DNA from 4 places in the Aminipila butyrica genome. Region 1 is predicted to be linked to each of the others. Evidence: riboswitches for the same ligand, from Rfam matches in the RefSeq annotation. Region 1 holds a riboswitch; each other region holds the start of a gene.
What was found. A riboswitch is a leader RNA that binds a small molecule or an ion and turns the genes downstream of it on or off. The one in region 1 is predicted to bind cobalamin.

Region 1 (4,660 bases):
GATGGAAGTCTCAAAATATGTGAAAGAGTACGTCAACGTGGAGGAATTCTTGGAATACTGTAAGCAATGCAGCAGCTATGGCCAAAAGTGGACCTGCCCGCCCTTCGATTTTGACCCGATGGGGTATTGGAATCAGTTTCAGCGGATAGTACTCTTGGGAAGAAAGATCGTTTTTGACCAGCAGGATCAGCAGCAGTTGTCCAAGGAGGCGGCTAAAGAGGAGATGTATGATATCCTTGCGGCAGAGAAAAAGATCCTGTCGGAAGAACTCTATGAGATGGAAGAAAAGCTTGTTGACAGTGTCAGCCTGTCGGCGGGAAGCTGTTCTCTCTGCGGAGATCGCCTGATGGAGACCCACAGCTGCACTCGCAGTGTCTGTCCCGAAGGCAGTGCCAAAGAAAGCTGCCGCTATTATCATAAGCTGCGGTACAGCATTGAGGCTCTGGGGGGCGATGTGGGACGCACGTGCAGCAAGCTGCTGGGCGTGGACTTGGAATGGCTGGAGCCGGACAAGCTGCCCTCTTATTTTGTGCTGGTTTGCGGCTTGCTGAAAAAATAAGGGGAATAAGACACAAAAGAAAGAAGGGAACACAGACATGCAGAAGGAGAGCATAGCAGCACAATACATAGAGGAGTTTCAGAAGATTGTTTCCCAGGCTATCGCTTCGGGAAAGCTGGAGCACGATAAGGAAGGGCCAAAGGCTGAGCGAATTTTTGAATATTCGCAGATCAGCGCAGGAAGGGGCCGAATTGTTTATTCCAGTTTTTCTGACGAAGCGCTATGCCAAGTCTTAATCCAAAAAACCAAGGAGTTGGGCCATGTCCCGGCACAAAAAGAACTGTATTGGATTTATCGAATCTACATAAAAAAGCGTTTTGGCAACTGGCCCAAAGCCTTGATTGCCGCAGGCCTTTCCAAAAAGGCGGGCAAAGATGGGGACTCCTATGAGAAGGTGACCATGAAACGCCAGCAAGAAGAGGAAATGCTGGAGCACCTTCGGCAACTGGCCAACGATTTGGGCAGACCTCCTCACATGCATGAAATGTCGGAGGCCGCAGAATTGTTTCGATTTAAATACGACACCTGGGCTCAGCTTCTGGAAGCGGCGGGCATTGATAATAACTGGAAAAGCCAGGAACCGGTTTATAAGGTTTGTGATTTATTACCAGAGGAGTGGGAGCTGCTGGAGTCTATTTATGACACCGCCAATCGATTAGGCAGACCGCCTATGCGCATGGAAATTTCTCCAGAGGTCCGCAGCAGGTTGAAAAAGCGCTGTGGTACCTGGAGAAATATCCTTTATCAGATACATATGGAACCCATCCAAAAGCTGTGCCCTTTTCAGTCCACCTTTCTGGATGGACGAAGGAGCCGACAGATTAAACATAGTGAAATGCTGGAGGACAGCTTGTTTAAGCTGGTCAACCCAGATAAAGAGACTGTCCGTCAGTTGAACCTGCTTCGCAGGCAGGCAGTCAGCCTTCGCAGACCCCCTATTAAATCGGAAATCCCAAAGGAGGTATGGAAAAACCTGATGGCTCGCTGTGCCAACTATAGAAATATTCTCTATCAGATTGGCATGGAACCAGTGGACAAGGTGCAGGAAAAAGAGATTGAGAAAGCTAATCGGCGGACCCGGAAGTTTCAGCAGAAGCATAGTGCTCAGTATCAAGGTCTTTAGATTCATCGGCCTAGAGCAAGAAATTACAGGCTCGGACGCAAAATTTTGCAGGAGCGGCCCTATTTACAAAAAGCAGCTTTGATGATACAATATTTGATAAGAAATGAGGTTTTTTTAATCTCATCCAATTGAATAGGAATGCTTTTGTGTTTTCTTTCTGCTGGCTAAAGCAGAAGGATGTAATAGGGAATTGAGTGCAAGTCTCAAACGGTACCGCCGCTGTAAACATGGAACTCGTGTTTGGACCAAGTCAGCCACTGATGAAAATCGGGAAGGCAAACAGGAGTGATGGATTGAAAGGTCCTGGAAGTGTAAGTCAGAATATCTTCGCAAATGTTTGTTTTTTTGTCCCACGGATTATGGGAACAAAGGAGTTATGATCAGTACAGAAATACGGCTGTGACAAGGTTAAATTGTCACAGCTTTTTTTGTGTGCATGAGAAAAGGAAGGAGAAAAAAGAATGAAAAGAGAGCAACAGATGAGAAGAACAAGTCTGCTGATTACCCTAATCTTGGCGGTGGCCATGATTTTTGGCAGCCTACCGGTTTTTGCGGCAGATGCCCAGACGGTACAGGCGGCAATGAATGACACGGCAGCCTACATGTATAAGACAGTGAAAGAGCCTCAGGTGAGTTCTATCGGTGGAGAGTGGGCTGTGCTGGGATTGGCCAGAAGCGGCTATGATGTGCCGGATACATATTACAAGGACTATTACAACAGGGTGGTGGACTACGTGAAAGCCTGTAAGGGCGTACTCCACGACAAGAAGTATACCGAATATTCCCGAGTGACCGTGGCTCTTTCTGCCATTGGGGCAGATCCCACTAACGTAGGAGGTTACAATCTGTTGACTCCCCTGGGGGATTTCGACAAGACTATTTGGCAAGGCATCAATGGCCCTATTTGGGCCTTAATCGCTTTGGACAGTGGAAATTATCCAATGCCGGAAAACAAGGCGGCGGCTACTCAGGCCACCAGACAGATGTATATTGATGAGATTTTATCCCGTCAGCTGTCTGACGGCGGCTTTTCACTCTTCGGCGGCGCAGATGGTGCTACAGCCGAAAGTGAAGGATCTGATCCAGACATTACGGGCATGGCGCTCCAGGCTTTAGCCAAGTATCAGGATCAGCCTAAGGTCAAGGAGGTAACCCAAGAGGCCCTGAAATGCCTGTCTGCCATGCAGCGAAGTGATGGCGGGTTTTCCAGCTGGGGCACGGCGAACTCCGAAAGCTGTGTACAGGTTGTTGTCGCTTTGTGCGAATTAGGAATTGCCCAAGATGACAGCCGATTTGTGAAAAATGGACACACGGCTGTAGATAATCTATTAACGTTCTATCAGAAGGGCAAGGGTTTTCTGCACACAGCAGATGGCAGCGGCAGCAACCAAATGGCAGCAGAACAGGGATTTTACGGTCTAGTTGCTGTAGGCCGAGCTCAGCAAGGGAAGAATAGCCTTTATCGCATGAGCGATGCTTCATCCCCGGCTTCTACCACCGGAGAGACTAATGCAGAAACCACCGGACAGGGCCTGGCGAATAAACAGGCTGACGTGAAGAAGCAAAACGTAACACTGCCAGGCAAGACCTTTTCGGATATAGCTGGCCACAAGAACCAGTCGGCGATGGAAGCACTCAGTGCCAGAGCTATTATCAATGGCAAAACAGATGATAAGTTCATGCCTAACGACACCATGACCAGAGCTGAATTTTCTACTATTGTTGTTAAAGCACTGGGTTTAGAGCCAAAGAGCGGCAATAATTTCTCTGACGTAGATTCCACCTCATGGTATGCTCCTTATGTGGGAACTGCTTACCAGTATGGCATCGTCAAGGGTACCTCTGAGGACACATTCTCACCAAGCGGAACTATTACCAAGCAGGAAGCGGCTGTCATGGTAGAGCGGGCAGCCAAGCTGGCAGGCATAAGTAAGAACATGGATGCAGCGACTGTGCAAGATACGCTGGCGCAGTTTACAGACTACGTTACCGTAGCAGAATGGGCTAAATCCAGCATGGCTTTCTGTTATGATGCGGGCATTCTCTCTCAGGAGAAGATGGATATTCTGCCAAAGAACGCGATTAAGCGCTGTGAGGTTGCTGAGATGTTGTTTCAGATGCTCACCGCTGCAAAGTTGATGTAAAGGAGGTCAGTCATGAAACTCACAAAGGGTAAGCTGATCGCCGCAGGTGTTATCTGCGGGGCATTGGTGATCACCTATGTGGCAGGGGGCGGCTATGCAGTAAAGGATAGTACCCCCCTGTCAGCAACAAATTCGGTGACCGACTCAGCGGTGGCAGCGGTCTCTTCTCAGGAAGATTTCCTGACAGCCACTGGGGGAGCTGTGGTCGAAAACCCTAAAGATTCTGAGGCAAAAGACGGTAGTGGCAAGAGCAGTGCAGACGGCCAAGAAAAGGGAACGATGACTGCTGCACAGAAGGTGGCTCTGGCCCAGAGCATGGGCAGTGATGCCTCTTCCGCAGGAGTCAAAAAAGGATCTTCGGACTACTCTCAGTCTAAAGGGATGAGCTTAGATCCGGAAACAGGAAAGGACAAATATCTCACTGAACCAGTGCCAGAGGGAAAACCGGTGCCTGTGGAGCCACAAAATACGGTGATTTCAGATAAGAAACTCACCTGTACCCTTTCTGTTCGCTGTGATACCATCTTAGACAATATATCGGCGCTGGATCCGGAGAAGGTAGAGCTGGTCCCTACCAGCGGGGCTATTCTGGCTACGGCTACAGTAACCTTTTACGAAGGGGAAAGTGTTTTCAACGTGCTCCAGCGAGAAATGAAAAAAAATAAAATTCATATGGAATTTGTTAATACGCCGCTCTATAACAGTGCCTATATTGAAGGCATAAACAATCTCTATGAGTTCGATTGCGGGGAACTGTCTGGCTGGATGTACAAAGTCAACGACTGGTTTCCCAATTATGGATGCAGCCGTTATCAGCTGAAACAGGGAGATGTA
Region 2 (4,660 bases), 940 kb from region 1:
GAGAGACAGCCTCAGGCTTTGATCCTAACCGGGATGTGACTTATCAGACCCAGGTGGAGACTGAAGCGGTGTTCCAGGCTCTGGCTAAGTGGTCACCAATGATTTGTAACGACTTTCACGGCTTCGTAGCGGATTTCTTAATTGAGCCGTGTACGCCGCCTCACGATCCAAACTTTGAATATGATCTGTTGATGGCTGGGGCCATTCCACATGCTAACGCCATGGGGAAATCCGGCATTGCCAACACTAAATATGACCACTACATCATTCCATTAGATGATTACAAAGATGGTTGGGATGATGGGGCACCTATGTATGCGGCGGTATTAGCACAGATGCACGGAGCACTGGGGCACACCATAGAGGTGCCAGAGTTGAATCAGGAATCTAATAACGCCTTTCTATATGCAGGCCTGGGTTCCTTGAACTATGCTTTAGAAAACAGAAAGCAGTTATTTAGCAACCAGCTGGAAATCTACCGACGAGGTGTAGAGAATGAAGATTCGCCTAAAGTAGACAGCTGGCTGATTAATGCTGCTGGGGAGGCTGTCGGAAGGCAGAGAGAACAAAATAATAATTTCTTCCCAGAATATTATGTGCTCCCGGTTTCAGGAGAGTTACAGAAGAATCCATTGGCAGCCTATGAAATGGCCGAGTTCCTCATAAATAATGGAATACGGGTGGAGAAGACCTCCGAGGCCGTGCAAATCGGTTCGACGACTTATCCGGCAGGAAGTTTTTTGGTATCTATGCACCAGGCTAAGCGAGGTCTGGCCAACTGCGTACTATACGACGGATCCGATTTCTCTGACTTTGCTGCTATGTATGCGGAAGTGACTATGTGCTTCCCGCAGCTGAGGGGATTCGATAAATATGAGGTGCGCACAGCGGGAGCCTTTGAGGGCAAGACTGTTGCAGTAGAACAGGTAAGAGTGCCAGCTATGGCGATTCCATCGGGGACTGTGCAGCTGGTAATTAAAAATACGAATAATGATGCCGTAAAGGCGGTTAATGAATTGTTGAAAAACAATCTTCCCGTAGCCATGACTTATTCCGCAGGGGAGGGTTTTAACAAGGGAGACTTTATTGTAGATAAGAAAGATGTGGAGGCTATCAAGGATAAATACTTCTTGGAATTGTCTCCATTTAAGGGAAAGGCATCTGTAAAATCTCTGAGGCAGTCGAATATAGCGGCTGTAGGTGACGAAATGCGCTATGTGCTTCAGGGCCTTGGATTCCAACTTCTGCCGGAGGATACTTATGGGGGAGCTGACGTTATTGCTGATGACAGCAGCTACAGCATGACTTCAGATATGAAGCAGGCCATCCAGGGCGGGACCTCCTATGTGGCCGTAGGCGCATATGGCATGTCTGCGCTGCAAAACAGCGGCCTCTTGCCAGGGTTTAAGATGGGTGGCTTTGACGACTATTACGAAGGAGTCCTGCGAGCAGACCTGAATACGGACAGCGTAATCACCGGTCGATACAATGAGAAGGACATTCTATACAATAATACAGGTTCCTGGATTGAAAGTGCACCGGCTACGGCCAAGGTACTGGGGACTATCAGTGAACAGGCAGACTTCTATGTGGCAGGCTGGTGGCCGAACCACCAAGAGGTTAAGGGTAAAACCTACATCATGCAGGATCAGGCAGGAAATGCGAAAATCACTGCATTTGCCAGCCACATTACGAATAAGGCCCATAATACCCACCAGTTCAGATTGTTATCTAATGCCATCTATGACAGTTTGCCGGGAGCATTGACTGAAATAACCGGATACGCCGAAAGCAGTGGAAAAAGCGGCAGTAAAAATACTAGTACAAATCAAACTTACAAAATCACGGTATCTGCGGGAAAGGGCGGCACTATTAGTCCAGCCTCTGCCAGTGTAGCAAAGGGAAGTAATCAGAACTTTTCCATCAAAGCAGACAAGGGATATGTCATAGCGGATGTAACAGTGGATGGGAAGAGTGTTGGTGCGGTAAGTACCTATAAATTTAATAGTGTGACAGCTGTACACAGTATTAAAGCTACTTTTAAGCAGAGTGGAGACACATCCACAGAGAACAAGGCTAACTGGACGTTTAAAGACGTTTCTGCTTCCAGCTGGTTCCATGCTTCCGTAGACTATGTGCTGCAAAAAGGTATCATGAAGGGAATGGATAGTCAGACCTTCGGGCCGAATATGCAGACCGACCGAGCTATGATTGTGACCATGCTTTACCGGCTGGAAGGACAGCCAGCGGGAGGTACTGCAGCTTTTCCTGATGTAGCAGGAGGCGTGTGGTACAGTGAGCCAGTCGCTTGGGCCAATGGCAATGGTCTGGTAACCGGATATGAAAATGGTCAATTCCAGCCAAGCAAGGCTATCACCAGAGAGCAGCTTGCTTCTATTTTATACCGATATGCAGGGTATAAGAAGCTGGATACAACTGGAAAAGGTAATCTGGCATCCTTCCATGATCAAGGACAAATTTCCGCTTATGCAAAGGAGGCCGTCACCTGGGCGATTGGAACCGGTTTGATGAATGGCAAGTCAAGCGGTCAATTGGATCCGAAGGGAACTGCCACGAGGGCTGAAGTTGCAGCTATGTTCCAGCGGCTAGACAGTCTGATGGATTAAACGTACGACGTTTACAAGGCACGGAGCATGACCTGCAAACCGGGATTACTGCGTGGAGCACGGAGCATACTTATTTTGTGGGATTAAGTGATTCGGTTATAAATACCTCTTCAACTCGTAGCAGTTGAAGAGGTGTTTTACAAGCAGATTCTACATAAATCGACAACGGTGCTATTGACACAAAGTCCGCTTAGTGATAGTATTTCAATGTGTGAAGAACTTGACAATAATTTAATAATTGTTTCATGTTCCGTTTTGATTCACTTAAATGTTGAATTGGAATGGCTAAGAGGGAAGCAGGTGAAAGACCTGCGCGGTCCCGCCGCTGTAAACGAGAAGCTTTTCTGTCATGCCACTGAGAAAATCTTGGGAAGGTTAGAAAAAGCACGGATTCGTGAGCCAGAAGACCTGCATGAAGCGAAAGCGCAGTATTCCGCGGGAAATCGGTTATACTTATGGGATATATATCCATGTGCGATACATCATTGTTTTTATATGCAGGAAAAACGGACTGTAGTATGTTGGTACTACAGTCTTTTTGTATGCAGAAAAATCAGTCAGCAGCATGGCCTAGGCCCTTGATTTACCGTGGAAAAGAATAAAGGTTTTATCTTCTTATCAGAATAACGCAATTAGCGATGACATAGATAAAAATAAGAGAAGGAGAAGAAAAAGCAATGTTTTTTGAAACGAATAAAGCAAGTAAATTTCTAGCTCTGTTGTTGACTCTGGCCATGATTTTTACAGGATTTTCTATGCCGGGATACGGCACGTTACATGCCTATGCAGATGACGACAGTGAAATCCTTGTCAGTACAGCCAGTGCTCCAGCAGAAGGGGATGGATCACCTGGGAGCCCTTACCTTATCCGAACCGCTGAGGAGCTGGTTTGGTTTGCAGAAACGGTTGGTACAAAGCCAGGAGCATGTGCTGTTCTTGAAGACGATATTGAGCTAGACGGAAACGATAGTAACCAATGGAAGCCAATCGGTAGCAGCAGCAACGCTTACACAGGAACCTTTGACGGACAGGGGCATACTGTAAGTGGACTTTGTATCGACACTAGGCCGGAGTCTTATAAAGATGATGGTAAATATCTCGGGGTTATTGGGAACCTAGGAACTAATGGCACCGTGAAAAATCTGTCTGTAGAAGGAAGTATTTACACCCAAGCCAGCGGAGCAACTTATACGGGCGGCTTGGTGGGCTGCGCCGGTGCAGGCAGTCAGATTGTGAATTGTGCCAATTATACTGATATTATTGCTACAGACGGGGGCACGGTAGGCGGACTGGTAGGTGGTACGAAAGCCAGTGCTAAGATATCAGGGTCTTTTAATGCAGGCTCGGTGTCAGGGAAACAGCAGACCGGCGGCATTATTGGGTATGCCCAATATGCAGAGGTGAGCTACTGCTATAATAGCGGAGATATCAGCACGGCAGCAAAATTTGCGGGAGGCCTTTTAGGGTATACCTATAATGGTATTACCTTAAAGAACAGCTATAATACGGGACGTATTATAGGAACTGGCAACGTAGGCTCTTTAGTTGGATTTTTTACGTCAGGGAAGGACACGGTTAGTGACTGCTACTGGTTAGATAGCTCGGCGGAGAAAGGGATTGGAAATATTGAAGCCGATGCGGTTCCTGTAACAAATGCTTCCAAAAGTGCTGCCGAAATACAATCTAGTGATTTTGTCGATTTAATTAATGGCAGCAATCCGCCTGAGGATGCTAAGTTTGTAGGTGTAGATGGGGAATATCCGGTACATCAGTGGCAGCAATCTGAGGTGCCTCCGGAGATGACTGATGAAGAAGCCGTAGCCGGAGCTGTTGCAGCACTAACTCTAAATACATCAGAGCCAGTAACAGAGAATCTTACGCTTCCATTAACAGGTATAAACGGTACTTTCATTTCTTGGAGTTCTGACACGGCGGCTGTTCTTTCTGATAGTGGTGTGCTCAATCCACCTAATAAGGAGACAAAGGTTACCCTGACGGCGACTATATCTAAAAACGGCGTGGAGGACACAAAA
Region 3 (4,660 bases), 920 kb from region 1:
GCTGCGCGATTTTTCGGCGTATAGGGGATCGGTAAGGTTTTGTAATTTGTATGGAGGTGATAAAATGAAACAATGTATGGATTCGGAAAATTTACACCGCAGATTAAAAAAAATAATTGGACAAATACAAGCCATCGACCGCATGGTTGATGAGGATGTTCCCTGTGAAGATATTCTTTCTCAGGTCAATGCCGCAAAATCTGCATTGCACAAGGCCGGTCAACTTATTTTAGAGGGGCACATCAAACATTGCGTGCGGGATGGTATTGAACATGGCGATGCGGATAAAACAATCGAAGGCTTTACCAAAGCAGTAGAGCGTTTTGCGAACATCATATAACGGATTAAAACAGTCATTTTGCAGTGACTGTTTTTTATTTTACGTCCTTGACAACCCATACCCCTATACGTATAATGTACACATACCCCCATGGGTATAAAGGAGGCCTTATATGTATGCAATTACAAACAAAGTCGAGCATTTAATGGAGCTTGGCGGTACAAAAAAAGAGGTGGTACTGCTGGTAATCTCTGGTATTGCTCTGTTTATCAGTATTTTTGATTTGCTGCCACTTCCGTTTAATGCAGCCTGGATTGCTATTGTATTCTGTGGCATACCAATCATTTTAGAAGCAATCATCGGACTTGTCACGGACTTCGATATCAAAGCAGATGTGCTTGTTTCCTTGGCATTAATTGCGGCGGTTTACATCGGGGAGGATTTTGCCGCAGGAGAAGTTGCCTTTATTATGCAGGTTGGTGCACTATTAGAAGATTTGACAGTGGCAAAAGCGAGAGCCGGAATTGAAAAACTGGTTCATCTTACCCCCCAGACCGCACGAGTCATAACCAATGGAATCGAGCAGATTGTTCCTGCTGAGCAAGTTCAGATTGATGATCTACTTCGTGTGTTGGCTGGTGAAACCATTCCGGTAGATGGGGTTATTGTCTCTGGACAAACCTCTGTGAATCAAGCGGTTATGACTGGCGAATCTCTGCCTGTTGATAAAACAGTGGGGGATGACGTTTTAAGCGGAACCGTCAACCAATTTGGTGCATTTGAAATGAAAGCGGCCAGAGCCTGCGAAAACAGTTCCATTCAGCGCATGATTAAATTGGTTCAGTCTGTGGATGCAGGAAAAGCGAAAATCGTCGGCATTGCAGATCGATGGGCCACTTGGATTGTAGTGATTGCCCTTGGGGCAGCCGCCCTCACCTGGTTCCTTTCCGGTGAGATAATCCGTGCGGTTACCATTCTGGTTGTATTTTGTCCGTGTGCGTTAGTGCTTGCTACTCCGACAGCTATTATGGCGGCCATTGGCAATGCCACAACACATGGATTTCTCGTCCGAGAGGGGGATGCCTTAGAGCGCCTTGCTAAGGTTAGCAAGCTGGCATTCGATAAAACCGGAACGCTGACGTATGGCAAGCTGAATGTGATAGAAGTAAAAAGTATTTTACCGCAGTTTTCGGAAAAGGAGTTTTACACCCTTGCAGCTGCTGCGGAGCAATTGTCGGAGCATCCGCTGGGGAAGGCAATCGTTCGCTGCCACAAGAAAGAGATTGGGACGGCGCTTTCTCCTGCACAGCAATTTCAAATGATACCGGGAGAGGGCATATCTGTTGTGGTTCACGACAATAGAATCCTTGCAGGAAATGCTCGAATGCTTGCTCAAAATGGTGTGACACTTTCTGATGACGTTGAAAAGAAAGCCGAGCAACACTTTTTACAAGGGCATACCGTTATTTACATCACCATTGACCGGGTTCTTGCAGGCTTTATTGTTTTATCGGATACCATCCGAGCGGAAGGCGTTCAACTGATTGAACAGTTGCAGGCGATGGATGTACGGCCAGTATTGCTGACAGGAGATAATGAAAACACATCGGCAACCATTGCCAATGAACTAGGCATTCATGAAGTTCACGCAAACTGTTTGCCGGAAGACAAATTAAAATGGATTGGCATTTACCAGGGTAAGGGAGAAGCCATTTGTATGATTGGTGACGGTGTCAATGATGCGCCGGCTTTGAAAAAAGCAACTGTCGGCATTGCCATGGGTGGTGTCGGCAGCGATATTGCCGTTGATGCCGCAGATATTGTCCTGGTTGATGATGAAGTAAAAGAGTTGCCGCACCTATTAGCTTTATCTAGGCGTATGATGACGACGATTAGATATAATTTGGCTTTTTCGCTGGGACTTAACTTTCTTGCTATTGCTTTAGCTATTCCAGGCATCCTAAATCCCGTAATAGGGGCTTTGGTACATAATGCAGGCTCTATAATCGTCATTGTAAATTCAGCATTGCTGTTAAAATGGAGGAAAAGAAAATGATTTTTAATATTATCGGATTAATTATAGGCATAATGATTCTAGGCGCAGGTATTTATTATTTTATCAAAGAGAAGAATGACCAAGAATCTAGAAAAATTTATTTGATCACCTCGGGGGTCGGTGCAGCAGTCCTTCTGGGGTTCTTATTAAAAATGGTCGTTTAAGCTATAATATGCAAGTTTATTCATACCCATATGCAGCAGCTGAAAGAGGAACCGATTTCTTTGGCTTAGGCATGTGAGAAGGCTGAATACATTTAGGGGGTTGTCCGACCCCCTATTTTAATGGTACAATAGATTGAATAATTGATATATCTATAGGTGCCCGGTGATTCCTGCCGGGAGAATAGGGAAGTTGGGTAAAAGCCCGCGCGGTCACGCCGCTGTGATGGACGAGTTGTACTTAAATAAAGCCACTATGTAAAAATGGGAAGGGAAGTGCAATGTAGACGCCAGAGTCAGAAGACCTGCCTAGGATATGGGATCTGCTCATTTTTTGTGGAATGAGGCAGAAATTACACTTTTTTACGGAAGATGAATGAGTGTAATAGGGGGATTTTTTTGTGCTCCCATATTACGCTGTTCTGCTTTTCCAGAACGGCTATTTTTTTGAGAGGAATTGAAAGTTAATGAGTAAGAAAGAAGCATTATTAGTAGTAAGTTTTGGCACCAGTCACCAGGAGACCAGAGAGAAGACCATCGGCCAGATTGAGCGGGTTATAAGCAAGGCTTATCCCAACCGAGAGCTCAGACGGGCCTTTACCAGCAGCATCATCATGCGGGTGCTGAAAAAGCGGGATCAGCTTCACGTGGATAACGTGACCGAAGCCCTGGAGCGGTTAGCTGCCGATGGCTTTACAGATGTGCTGATTCAGCCAACCCACATCATAAACGGGGATGAATACGAGAAAATGATGGGGCAAATTGAACCCTTTATCGAACAGTTTGAGACCATCGCCGTTGGACGAGCGCTGCTGACTTCGTCAGAGGATTACGATCTGGTCTGTCGGGCTATCATGGCTGAGGTGCCAGAATTAGACGGAACCTCAGGGGGACAGCAGGCAGAAAATACGGCGCTGGTGCTGATGGGACATGGAACCGGGCATTTCTGTGACGCGGCTTATGCTGCGCTGGATTACCGTTTTAAATCGCTGGGCTACGGCAATGTATTTGTAGGCACGGTAGAAGGCTATCCCGATGTGGAGCGGGTGCTGGAGCTGGTACGGCTTTATGGGCCGCAGCAAGTAGTGCTCATGCCGTTTATGGTGGTAGCAGGAGACCATGCCGTTAACGATATGGCTGGAGAAGAAGAAGATTCTTGGAAGATTATTTTTCAGCAGGCAGGGTATGACGTTTCCTGTATTCTACGGGGGATTGGTGAATTCCCAGGCATCCAACAACTCTATTTAGATCATGCTTCAACTTGTGAGCCATTAGGACAAGAGATGGAGTAAAGGATAAAATCGTAGATTGTAAATGGACGATTGCTGTTGAAAAATGCAGGATTGGTCAGATTGTGTCGGAACTGGTTTTCAACACAGCCCTTTCATGGGCGGGCAAGAAAAACGCCTATATATTGCAAATCGAAAATAGACGATATATGTTGAAGTGTAGTGTAATGTGGCAGAAACAAAAGCATAAGATGCAGAAATACAAATAAAGAGAAGACGGAGGAATGAGATGGCAAAGTTATATGGATTAGGCGTAGGCCCTGGAGACCCAGAGCTGATGACTTTAAAAGCGGTGAGAATCATCAGGGAGAGCGATATTGTGGCTATCCCTAAGTCCGGACAGAGTGTTAATGTGGCATATACGATCGCAAAGGGTGCTATAGCAGACCTGGATAAAAAAGAGATTGTGGAGCTGGATATGCCCATGACCAGAGACAAGGCCAAGCTAGCCGCCAGTCATGATGCCGCAGCAGAGCAGGTGAAGGCCTGGCTGGATGCCGGAAAGAATGTTGCCTTTTTGACACTGGGGGATCCTACCATCTATTCCACCTATACCTACGTGCACAACCGAGTGCGGGATGCCGGTTATGAGACAGAAATTGTTCCTGGTATTCCATCTTTCTGTGCTGTCTCTGCCCGGCTCAATGACAGCCTGACTGAGGCTGAGGAAGCACTCCACGTGATTCCGGCATCCTATGCGGGTACGGAAGAGGCCTTGCATATGACTGGCACCAAGGTACTCATGAAGAGTGGCAAATCCATCGGCAAGTTGAAAGAATATATCCGCACCATGGACAATCCCCCTTCGGTGAAGATGGTAGAACGCTGCGGTATGGAGGGGGAGCGGGTATTCCAGAATATCGACGAGATTGAT
Region 4 (4,660 bases), 440 kb from region 1:
TAGTTGAAGTAGATTCGCTATCTGTTTTTGTACCGTCTACACGCGTATTTTGGTTTATAGGCACTGGAACATTAATTGCTGTGGAAGTTGAACTACTAGTCGTTGTTGATGTTTCATTTGTCTTGTTTTTAGTTGTATTTTGTATTATCGTCTTTGTATTTGGTTTGGTTTTCACTATCAACAAATCTTTTCCAGGATTCTCTATTATAGCTTGGATGTAGGATTTAAGTGTAACTACGTTTTCTGTCACCTTTTCACCTTTTGTATTTGTATGTGTTACAACAACTTCATTTCCTCGATCTGTAAAAGTCCTGTCAACACCATATTTGGAAATAATATAGGCATTTTCATCTTTCTCTTGTTCCTTTTTATAGGAAAAATATTTTTCTTGATTTCCGTTCATAGACAAATAATTGAGATATTCATCCTCTGATATAATATTTTCAGTAATCCCATTATTTTTAATTTCAAATAATTTGTACCGGTAAATTCCCGTCTCTATATCTTTATCAAATTCATTCATTATATATTGATTTTCTTTTAACATAAGTATATCGTTTGATAAATACTGTAACTTATCAACCTTATATTGTGCACCAATATCTGTTACCTTTTGCCCATTAATATCTATATTATTAGTCAAGTCTATTCCATCTTTAAATTTGTTATAATAAATAGCTCTATTATCATTTGTCAAAAACTTAGTTATACCTATCGTATCCTCCACAGCAATAATTTTTTTACCAGAAAAATCTTGCTGCTTTGGTATATATAGAAATTCACCTTTGTGGCTTGAACCCCATTCCCATATGGTTCCATCTTTTTTTATAGCATAGCTAGTATCATATCCAGCTGTTATTGAAATGATGTTGCTTAGATTGGTAATCTTATTAAGTGCAATACCGCTGTTGGTAGTTTCAATTCCTAATTGGCCTTTTGAATTATCTCCAAAAGACCATACGTTTTTTTGTTTATCCAAAACGAGCAAATGATTATTCCCCCTTGAGATTAGAAAAGGGCTGGCTATATCATTCTTCTTATATAAATTTACGCCCTTACTCTTACCATTTATAAAATAAAACCCGTCATTAGCAAAGGCTAATCCATAAGAAGCAAACGCACAAACAGAAACAATGTTATCATCTTTTAATGAAAGGACTTGTGTTGGCAGTTTTTGAATGTCGTTTAAATCTGATTTTCCCCAGATCCATACGGTTCCATCTTTCTTTACCGCACAACTAAAATTATCCCCTGCACTTACTGAGACAACATCCGTTAAATTAGAAACGCGTATCGGAGTCTCTGTCTCTACCGTTGTTCCGTTTCCCAATTCTCCCTGAAAGTTCTTGCCCCAGGCCCAAACAGTTCCGTCCTTTTTAAGTGCCAAGCAATGATTCGGTCCTGCAGAAATGGATTTTACTCCAGTTAACCCTCCTATTTGTTTAGATATGCAATGGACATCAGGAAAAAAACGAAGTGTCCATTCCCAAACTGTTCCATCTTTTTTCAAACCCAAACTCTTGCCATTTGCATTAGAAACTTCTACCCATGGTGTATATTCATCCACAATATTTGAAACAATATTTTGAGTATCAGAATTAACATCAAATGAGTTTACCCTTTGTGAAGGGCCATCAAGCTTAACTTCCGGCTTTCTTATTAGAATCTCTTCCTGCGTCTGTCTATCATATTTATAAAACCCATCATTACTCTTAATATAATATAGGTATCGTCCATCTTTACTTGCTTTAAGTCTATCTTCAGCAATCTTACTTATAATGCCGTCTTTTAGCTTAATAGTTCCCGATTCAGAAGAATTCCTCGTATCTTCACTAATTTTAATGCCACTGAGCTTTCCATGTTCCATAGAATTGTTTAGTGTTGATTGCCCGTAATAAAGTATATTATGTTGCTCAGCTGTGGCAGATTTAAACGATGCCTGAGATAAACGCTCTAAATCAAATGACTTTTCCCTTTTAAGCTCTATTTTATCAAAATACCATACAGAGTTTTGATTTATCATTGCCTTAACATTATTAATATTATGCCAGGAATCAAGTAAAGAAAGATCAATTTCAATCTCATTCCACTGTCCGCTTTTTAATCTATCCCCAACCTTAAAGCTTCTTGTTGTTTTATCATCTATCAAAACTGTTAATTCTTTTGCATTTTGGGCGGGTTTTACATATAGCTTCATCTTACCAAATTGGTTAGCCATAAGCTCCTCGCTGCTGTTAAAGGTCATTAAATCTATATAACATGAATTTGCCGTTCTATCATTACCAACACTTACTTTTAATGAGTATTTTCCATCAGCACTGTCATCAGATAACTCAATAGAGCTATTTGTAGTTAATTGTGATTTATTATTTAGTACAGTTACAGCTTTTATATCTTCTTTACTTTCAAAAGAATTGGTTTTTGGTTTAGCATTTTCTTTATCTTCATAAATCAACTTTTGGTCTGCGAATCCAAATTGAAAATTTGAAAGAATAAGTGACAAAGTTACAATAAATATTAAAGCTTTTTTACATTTATGCATTTTTTTCTCCCCTGTATCATTATAATTAAAACCTGTTTATAATCATTGTTACGATTTTTCATTGACAGTACAGCCTTTCTCTTGTAATATCCTCAAAAGGCTTCTCATCAAAGATTCGTTGCCTACTATTTTTTATCTGTCCCCCCTTTGTACACTTGAAATATACATTTTCCTTCAAATAATCTTTTTGCACACAAAAAAACTGTAGCGAAATTGCTACAGCCGTATTTCTGTATAATATTAAAAGATACACAACAAACACACACTTTATGTTGTCTAAGCCTCTTCCATGCATTGCCGATTATCCGTCGGATTACATCACATTTTATGCAGGTATTCTGGCTTACGAATCACCATCTTTATCAGTCCTTCCCAAGTATTTCTTAGTGGTTATTCTGATAGACTCCTCGAATACAGCGGCGGTACCGCGCAGGATTCAAACCTGCTTCCCTCTTAGCTATCCTATTACTAGTCACAGAGTGAAATCACCGAGACTTTTAATATACAGAACATAAATGCTAGATTAAATTAATTCTATTATACCCCTTCTATTAAGCCTTTGGTTTTATCATTTTTTGCCTTTTTCTTTCATTATTCGACATTTTACGTTAAAATATAATAATAATATTTTTGCCCTTTTCTTCCCATTTTCCCCACGGAAACCTTGACAGCAAGCCCTATTAATTGTATAATCGTATACACATATACAATGTTTTGAATTTGTAAAAGTTGAAGGGAGAACAGCACATCGTTCTCTTTTTCACCTGCACGCATATCAGAGGAGGACTTAAATGGGCAATACGTTAACCTATAAAATTCTACAAGCGCACCTGCTGGAGGGCACCCTCACCCCAGGAAGCGAAATAACCATTAAAATGGACCAGACCTTAACTCAGGATTCTACCGGAACCATGGTCTATCTCCAGCTGGAAGCCATGAACGTGGACAAGATTCAGACGGAGCTTTCCGTGGCCTATATCGACCACAATACACTGCAAACAGGCTTTGAAAACGCCGATGACCACGCCTTCATCAAAAGTGTCGCTCAGCGTCATGGGGTACTGTTCTCCAAGCCAGGCAACGGCATCTGTCACCAGCTCCACTTGGAAAATTACGGCAAGCCAGGCAAAACCCTGTTAGGCTCCGACAGTCACACACCTACCGGCGGCGGCTTGGGCATGATTGCCATCGGCGCCGGCGGTTTAGACGTAGCGATGGCCATGGCCAAGGGTACGTATAGCTTAACGGTTCCAAAGGTGATTCAGGTAGAACTGACCGGTTCCCTGCGCCCTTGGGTTTCCGCTAAAGATGTTATTCTCTATGTACTCCAGCAGCTGACTGTAAAGGGCGGTGTCGGCAAGGTTGTAGAATACACTGGCGAAGGCGTCAAGTCGCTGTCCGTTACAGATCGGGCCACCATCACCAACATGGGTGCTGAATTAGGCGCTACCACCTCTATCTTCCCAAGTGATGAGAATACTCAGAAGTACCTGACAGAACAAGGCCGGCCCCAGGACTTTACTGCTCTGGCTGCGGACCCAGATGCCATCTACGACGAAACCCTTACCGTGGATTTGTCTCAGCTGACTCCGCTGGCTGCTATGCCTCACAGTCCAGACAACGTAGATTCCATCCGTCATATCGGACCGATTAAAATCGACCAGGTAGCTATCGGCAGCTGTACCAACGCGTCCTACACAGACCTGATGAAGGTAGCTGCCATCCTGAAAGGCCACAAGGTACACCAGGACGTGAGTCTGGTTATTTCCCCGGGTTCCAGCAAAATCTTATCGAAGCTGGCTCAAAACGGAGCCTTAGCCGCCATGATTGATGCCGGTGCCAGAATCATTGAAAACGCTTGCGGACCCTGTATCGGCATGGGCCAGTCGCCAAAATCCGGCGCAGTGTCCCTGCGAACCTTCAATAGAAACTTTAAGGGCCGAAGCGGTACCTTGGATGCCGATGTGTATCTAGTCAGTCCAGAGACAGCGGCTATTTCTGCCATTACCGGCCTGCTTACCGATGGCATGAACTCTGGCAGAGACCTGCCAGCCATCGAATCCGTAGATTTTACCTTCAGTGATCAGTTTATCGTCTATCCTGAAGGCACCAATAAAG

Region 2: another riboswitch for cobalamin. It lies ahead of Ami103574_RS14450 (immunoglobulin-like domain-containing protein); the one in region 1 lies ahead of Ami103574_RS10070 (S-layer homology domain-containing protein).
Region 3: another riboswitch for cobalamin. It lies ahead of Ami103574_RS05890 (sirohydrochlorin cobaltochelatase); the one in region 1 lies ahead of Ami103574_RS10070 (S-layer homology domain-containing protein).
Region 4: another riboswitch for cobalamin. It lies ahead of Ami103574_RS12210 (RCC1 domain-containing protein); the one in region 1 lies ahead of Ami103574_RS10070 (S-layer homology domain-containing protein).

Annotation. Positions count from the first base shown of each region.
Region 1 is NZ_CP048649.1:2,123,115-2,127,774, reverse strand. It holds gene Ami103574_RS10080 (DUF2284 domain-containing protein) at 1-559, shown strand, start outside; gene Ami103574_RS10075 (homing endonuclease associated repeat-containing protein) at 597-1,682, shown strand; cobalamin riboswitch at 1,812-2,029, shown strand; gene Ami103574_RS10070 (S-layer homology domain-containing protein) at 2,144-3,826, shown strand; gene Ami103574_RS10065 (DUF4430 domain-containing protein) at 3,839-4,660, shown strand, end outside.
Region 2 is NZ_CP048649.1:3,067,684-3,072,343, reverse strand. It holds gene Ami103574_RS14455 (M28 family peptidase) at 1-2,627, shown strand, start outside; cobalamin riboswitch at 2,856-3,057, shown strand; gene Ami103574_RS14450 (immunoglobulin-like domain-containing protein) at 3,305-4,660, shown strand, end outside.
Region 3 is NZ_CP048649.1:1,205,413-1,210,072, forward strand. It holds gene hemL (glutamate-1-semialdehyde 2,1-aminomutase) at 1-24, shown strand, start outside; gene Ami103574_RS05875 (metal-sensing transcriptional repressor) at 65-340, shown strand; gene Ami103574_RS05880 (heavy metal translocating P-type ATPase) at 453-2,336, shown strand; gene Ami103574_RS05885 (hypothetical protein) at 2,333-2,500, shown strand; cobalamin riboswitch at 2,637-2,824, shown strand; gene Ami103574_RS05890 (sirohydrochlorin cobaltochelatase) at 2,965-3,789, shown strand; gene cobI (precorrin-2 C(20)-methyltransferase) at 4,016-4,660, shown strand, end outside.
Region 4 is NZ_CP048649.1:2,558,241-2,562,900, forward strand. It holds gene Ami103574_RS12210 (RCC1 domain-containing protein) at 1-2,542, opposite strand, end outside; cobalamin riboswitch at 2,854-3,033, opposite strand; gene Ami103574_RS12215 (aconitate hydratase) at 3,334-4,660, shown strand, end outside.